One region of the Paenibacillus sp. J22R232 genome, then DNA from elsewhere that is predicted to be linked to it. Evidence: riboswitches for the same ligand, from Rfam matches in the RefSeq annotation. Region 1 holds a riboswitch; each other region holds the start of a gene.
The links. Region 1 has a riboswitch for cobalamin ahead of AC0YN3_RS13770 (DUF4430 domain-containing protein). Riboswitches for the same ligand answer to the same signal wherever they lie in the genome.
Positions count from the first base shown of each region.

Region 1 (2,268 bases):
TTGATCAGCATTCGCTGTTATCTTAATTGATTCTGCATCTACAACGATATCTTTATAAACGTAGACACTGTCCTGTACCGTTACCGTTTGAGAACCAGATCCGCTATTAACACCGGTTAACGTTATGGAGCTCAAACTTGGCGTTTGTCCAACCGTGATATCCGATTGATGGGTCTTTAATGAAGAAACTTCAGTGCTTACCTCACCTAATGAACCGCCATCGATTTGGACAGCTGTATATACCTTAATGAAATCTACTTGATCTAGATTAGCTGGCAAGCCGTTCTCATCGACAGCCCAACTAATATCTATACCCTCACCCTTGGCGGCAGCTGCAACATATGGATTTCCAGCTACGTTAAATGGAGCTGCGCCGTTAGTATGTGTGTCCACATAACCGAATGTAGGCGTTTGTTTAGTAATTTTGACACCCGAATACGTATGGGACAAGTTATTGAATGGCGTTATCGATAATGGATAGTTCGCTGGGATAGGATAATAAGCATGCTTATTGAAAGAGTTTACTTTTATAAATCCGGTTCCACCATAATTATCTGCCCAAGGTACGCTCATACCATTCGGAACTGTAAATGCTGGATCGGGATTCGTATACGTTACCTCATAATCCCATATCGTAGAGTCTTCATAATGATCAGAGCCTGCGATATTGTACCATTTACCTGGTTTTCCGGTACCGTCATCCTGAGCAACTGCCACGCCGCCAGGCTCCTGGTAAGAGCTCGAAGCATTTGCATATACGGTGAAATCCACCCCATACGGATGGCCACTGCTGTTAAGAACGGGAGCATCTGTTTTAAAAATAATACTTCCGCCAAAACCACCAAGTGAAATGGCAGATCCTGTATTGTCATTATCCCACGTTAGGTTAAGATCGTTCATGCCGCCGTAAGCAGTCGCATTAATAAACTGCCCCGGTGCGGGGAGTTCATGATAAATCGTGAGCGGACCTAATTTGGGATTCGCGTCCGATGCGGCTGCTGCCTGGGATGGCAGAAAAGCGGAACTGGCTGCCGAAACAAACACGGTTAAGCTTAAGACCAAAGCTAACCACTTTCGAGAAACTTCTTGCATTGTCATTATTAACCCTCTCTCTTCCTTATACTATGTTCCAACAAATAAAAGCCGCCCTTGTGAGGGCGGCTTTCAATAAACATGCTTACAAGCATGTGAACACACAATAAAAAAGCTATTCATACGTCAGAACAACGTATAAATCTCTTTATCGTCTGTTTCCGTTTCCCACTACCCGAGGAACTAGAAACGAAGAAATTGGCAGGTCTCCTGGCTTATGATTCATCATTTCTAGTCGCCTTCCCAGATCATTGTGCATCCAGTGGCATGTAGACAAGAAACTCATCATTTACAGTGGCGGGACCGCGACGGGATTGCACCGTACTTCCCTATTAAGTTCTATCACTTCATAATTGAAGCAAGAACACCATATTTCTATCATTTTATTTATTTGTCCTAAAGATCATACAGGGAATCTGAGTCATTTGTCTATAACTAACTCTATGAATACACAACAAATCACTGAAGAATAGTATGATATAGTTATTCTGCATATAAAACGAGTATCATTCACCGCATGACCATTCATTGACTCATTCAAAAAGGAGAAACCCCACTTGTTCATCACGATCTTTCTCTTCATCCTCGCCGGGCTTGCCGAAATTGGCGGTGGTTATATGGTGTGGCTATGGCTGCGCGAAGCAAGGCCGCTTTGGTTCGGCATTGTCGGAAGCCTCATTCTTATGGCATACGGCATCATCCCCACCATGCAGGGCTTCCCTTCCTTCGGGCGGGTTTATGCAGCCTACGGCGGCGTTTTTATTATATTGGCCGTTCTTTGGGGGTGGCTCGTTGATAAAAAAACGCCGGATGCGTACGATTGGCTGGGAGCAGCAATCTGTATCATCGGCGTTTCCATTATGCTTTGGGCTCCTAGGAACTAAGCCCGAACTCTTTATTCCAACTTAAATCGGCCAATCGATTCCCTTAGCTCCTCGGCAAGCTTGCTTACCGATTGTGCCAGCAGCTCGGTTTCGATGGCAAGCTCGTGCTGGCGGTTCGTGCCCTCAGCCGATTGCGCGGCGTGGGAAGAGGTGTCCTTGGCCACCATCGCCATCGTTTCAACCGATGCGCTCACTTGCTCGCTGCCGGCCGCCATTTCCTCCGTAGATGCGGATACATCCTGCACTTGCGACGATACATGGCGAGATTCCTGCCAGATCAGATCGAAGGACC
Region 1 covers NZ_JBWDNK010000003.1:627,899-630,166, reverse strand. Annotated here, with positions in the region: gene AC0YN3_RS13770 (DUF4430 domain-containing protein) at 1-1,098, opposite strand, end outside; cobalamin riboswitch at 1,276-1,479, opposite strand; gene AC0YN3_RS13765 (YnfA family protein) at 1,650-1,976, shown strand; gene AC0YN3_RS13760 (methyl-accepting chemotaxis protein) at 1,988-2,268, opposite strand, start outside.

Region 2 (2,268 bases), on a different contig from region 1:
CTTTATTCGGTTTATCTACTTTTCCAGCATTGGCGTTAGCCGCATCGTTTGCTGCGTTTGCCAACAAGAAATGGCGCCGTTTCATGCGAAAGGCAAGCTTTGTTACGGCACTTGCTGTAGGCGTCATTTCTATTCTGCGCGGGCTTGCAGTCAATGGCCTGATTCCGACCATAAATCCATGGTTATGGTAGCGGCTTAATGGCTTGCTTTCAGCAATCTGCTAATTTCATAAGTTTGCTCATTCGTATCAAGCGTTAACGTTGCTTTCCACATGCCTGCCATTAGGGGGACGCCATCTCCTGCATATTTGCCAGGGGCTTCTTCTGTCATATCAAACACATAGTCACCGCAAACCATGCTAATCATGTCAAGCTTCACCGTTACTTTAGCATCTTGAACCGGTAGGCCCTGTGCATCCGTTATCTCAACCGAGAATCGGTTTTCGTGCAAAACCTTCGCGGGGTAATCCTCAATGGTCCAGCTCATCGTTCCGCTGCCGAAGGCATGCTCCGTCGTTTGCGGGGGAACAGCTTCATCTTGTCGAAACCACCAAAAAGCGAAACCGATAAGAAGCGCGAGTAAGAATAGAACAAGGGAAAATTTCAAATAAGTAGTGCGGACATTCTGAATCTGCTGCATCTATTTGTTTATCCTCCTTCATTCGTTTTTTTGAGAGGATGCTCATTTAAGTTACCTATGCGGGAAGAGCGGGAAGCAGAACCCGGATAACAGGATTCAATTGCGGCTGTTTAATGGACAAAAACGCGATGTCGGTGTATATTAACAACTGATTAAATAAACGTAAAATGGACTGGTGCGGACAGGAGATTGTCTTGCAAGGAATCACATCTTGCAGTGCTCTTTGAAGCTTAAAAGGGAAGACCGGTGCAATTCCGGCACGGACCCGCCACTGTAAGGTTGGATAACGGAGGCTTAAGGCCTCGTTACGACCGAGTCAGAAAATCTGCCTGTCCTTACATGCGCTTAAACCTACGTGGAAATAGGGAGGGTGCTCGGGAAGCTTGTCGCTTTGCAAGTAGTTGAAGAGCGTATGGGAGCATTTCTGGCACAATGGCCGGGGATGCTTTTTTTTGTTTTGACAAACTAAAAAAAGAGGTGCAGAAAACCGTGGTAAGAAATAACCGTAACTTAACGAAGACCCTGTTTGGCTTGCTGCTTGCGGCGATGCTTGTCATCACCAGCGCATGTGGAGTAAACAAAGAATCAGAAAACCAGCAATCTCCAGAAACAAACCTTACGAATTCGGAAGCCAATAAGCCAGAAGAAAACAATGATGCAGCTCCTCAGGCAACGGTATATCCTTATACGATTAAGGACGATACAGGTACCGAGATCACTTTCGAGCAGCAACCAACGAAGGTTGTGACGCTCGTGCCTAGTGAAACGGAGACGATCTATGCGATCGGTGCCGGAGAGCAGGTAGTAGGCGTCGATCAATGGAGCGATTTCCCCGAGGAAGCGGCGGCAAAGCCAAAGGTTGGGGATATGACCACCAATATCGAAGCCGTAATGGCATTGAATCCGGATCTTGTTTTGGCTTCAACTACATTGAATTCAGATGCAATCGCAAAGCTGAGAGAGCTTAAAATCCCTGTGTACGCTTCAGATCCGCTTACCTATGACGCCGTTATTGCCAAATTAGAAATTTTAGGTCATATTATGAATAAACAAGCCGAAGCGACTGAAATGGCAGATCATATGCGGCAGGTGAGGCAGCAGGTAACGGACGCGGTGAAAAACGCGGAGCGAAAAAAAGTGTACATGGAGTTTTCACCAGGCTGGACTGTCGGCTCCGGCACTTTTCTTGACGAGCTTTTAAACCTAGCCGGCGGCATAAACATTTCTGCTGCATCACAGGGCTGGTTCGAGGTCAGCGCAGAGGAAGTCGTTGCTCAGGACCCAGAGCTGATTATATACCCTGATCTGAAGGAGGATCCGAATCCGATCGTCACTGGCATCGAAAGCCGCCCAGGCTGGGATGTCATTGCCGCAGTGAAAAACAAACAGCTGCATGCAGTGACGGAGAATCCGCTCGTGCGCGTTGGACCGCGTCTAGCGGACGGCTTGCTGGAGCTCGCTAAAGTGATTCATCCGGATCTCGTGAAATAAAGCAATGACCTATAAATTGGTTTTGTACGGAGGAGCAGCCATGCTCCTTCTTGCTGTTTCTATCGTGGTGAGTCTAACGATCGGCTCGTCGGGCATTTCGGTGCGGGATGTATGGGGCATATTGCTTCATCAGCTGCC
Region 2 covers NZ_JBWDNK010000001.1:665,597-667,864, forward strand. Annotated here, with positions in the region: gene AC0YN3_RS03210 (sulfite exporter TauE/SafE family protein) at 1-191, shown strand, start outside; gene AC0YN3_RS03215 (FixH family protein) at 196-639, opposite strand; cobalamin riboswitch at 844-986, shown strand; gene AC0YN3_RS03220 (ABC transporter substrate-binding protein) at 1,129-2,130, shown strand; gene AC0YN3_RS03225 (FecCD family ABC transporter permease) at 2,135-2,268, shown strand, end outside.
Region 2: it holds a riboswitch for cobalamin, as region 1 does, so the genes downstream of both, AC0YN3_RS03220 (ABC transporter substrate-binding protein) here and AC0YN3_RS13770 (DUF4430 domain-containing protein) in region 1, are expected to answer to the same signal.

Region 3 (2,268 bases), on a different contig from region 1:
GAACAGCAATGCTCGGTTTCTCTCCGGCCGGCAAAGGAATTTCCATTTCCTGAGAATGCTGCAATTGAACATCCGTCATATCATAGAGACGATTCTCGCCTTTCAAATACCGATCATAGGAAACGAGCGCGTAAGTGCCTTGGTCAGTAGCCATGCCGTCTAATTTGCCAGTTGCCACATGCTTAAAGCCTCCGCCTTCTACAGAGAAGGCTAGCAGCGCATCGATCAGTGATTTATTATTTTTAATAAATCTTGGGTCGGCATGCGGGTCAATCCCAAGGCCTGTAAGTGCAACGATAACCTGCGCGATGCTCTCACTGCTTGTCGAACCGAAATTCGTATAGCTGCCTTGTGCGTTTTGGGTGGCGGAGAGCCACTGCACCGCCCTATCCGCAGCCGCTTTTACAAGCGAATCCGTCTCGTAGTAAGGAGCAAGGCTTTGCAAAGTCATCGCGGTAAGGTCGACGTCTGCTCTTGTTGTGCCGAAGCCCCAGCCTCCAGCATCAATTGCGCCTTTCTTAACCTCTTGATTCAGAATATATTGAATAAGCTTTTCCCTCGTAGTCTGCACCGCAGCGCCTTCCGCCAATGGAGCCTCGTACTGATGGGTATCCAAGGCAATGAGGGTAAATACAGGACCGTTAATCCCTTGTTTGATGACATAATCAAAATCAGCGAGCGCTTGTGAAATATCGTAGCCCGCCACGCTATGTATGTCTCTTCCAATAGAGGCTAGCCCCATTATTAGTCGAGCGTGCTCCGTACTTTTGCTATTATCGAGCTTGCCGCCGTATTTCAGCATGAGTGCTCTTACTTGCTCCGTCACGTTATAGTAGTAAGAATCATAGTATTTATCCGGTACGGGGTAATTGGCTCGTGCCAAAGAGATGACAGTCCACTCGCCGGAACCCGTTCCAAACTTCGGACTCTTGACCGTTTTCACTAAATAAGCGAGACTTTTCTCAAGTTGCTCCGCGGCTGCTGCGCTCTGCACGAATGCGTAATGAACCGCATAGCTTTCCTCTGCACGGTTACCGGCCGTATCGACTGCCGTTAACGTAATGACATTGTCGCCTGGCTGCAGGATGACGGTATACGTCTCTTCCTTGGCTGTGACCAGGTCCCCGTTGAGTTTAACTGCCAGTTGTACAGCCGGATCTGCCGTGTCTACAGCTGATGCCGTAAAGCTAAGCTTGCGATATATCACTTGCCGCGACTCGGCTAAGCCAATAGAGCTAATAACCGGCTTTTCTATGTCCGCAGCAATGTTCAGGCTCGCTAGAGCAGCGTCACCGTTCTCTTGGCTGCTCTCCAGATGTTCCTGCTCTTGGTAAGCATCCTCATGCGCATCCTCCGCTGCATATGAAACCTGGCCATTGGCTGATAGCATAGTCATAAACACACTTACAATTAACAACCATGCGATCCATCGATTTTTATTCATCATGTAAACCCCTTCCTATTCATCCAAACGATTTATGGAATTAAATCAAAACGCAAAAAAACCTCTCACCGTTAATGGTTAAGAGGTTTAATAGATTATACAGCTAACTATTGCATGCACTAATAAACACCTCCCTATCCATCGTAGAGTTAACGGTGTAATGAAAACAGGCAGGTATTCTGGCTCGGGATCAACATCCTTGCAGCCTTGCCGGTTTCCCAGCGGCAGCCTTGCAAAGACTCCTCCATTACAGTGGCGGGACCGCGCAGGAATTAAACCTGCTTCCCTTTTAACCAATCCATGGATTTCTTGCTTCATTCCATCATTGGCACCTGTTTCTTCTATGAAATTTTCTTGCTCATCATACCGAATATTTGCCCGTTTGTCATGTTAAACTTTGTGGACGCGCCTGCGATTGCACAAAAAATGAGGGTGCCCACTGGCACCCTCATTTGAATGAAACGATATGCAGATACATGTTCGAATTTTACACTTAAGCCGCTTCCGAAGCCCGGTTCTGCTTCTCTTTGCCGCCTGATACGAACCAACCGATTACAGCAATCAGCAGGAGCACCACGTAGAACGTTACTTTCCACGCTGTCGATTCCGCAAAATCATGCGGGATCACGTGCAGCGATGGATGTGCCAGCGTATGTACCGCCAGCTTAACGCCGACCCAGCCGACAATGAAGAACGCAGCGACTTCAAGTGCAGGTCTGCTCTCCAGCAGCTTCACGAACATATTCGCCGCAAAACGCATGATGACGAGACCGATAAACCCGCCAAGGAAAATAACGATAAAGTGACCGCCATCCATGCCTCCG
Region 3 covers NZ_JBWDNK010000007.1:149,806-152,073, reverse strand. Annotated here, with positions in the region: gene AC0YN3_RS20870 (S-layer homology domain-containing protein) at 1-1,447, opposite strand, end outside; cobalamin riboswitch at 1,597-1,795, opposite strand; gene AC0YN3_RS20865 (TerC family protein) at 1,938-2,268, opposite strand, start outside.
Region 3: it holds a riboswitch for cobalamin, as region 1 does, so the genes downstream of both, AC0YN3_RS20870 (S-layer homology domain-containing protein) here and AC0YN3_RS13770 (DUF4430 domain-containing protein) in region 1, are expected to answer to the same signal.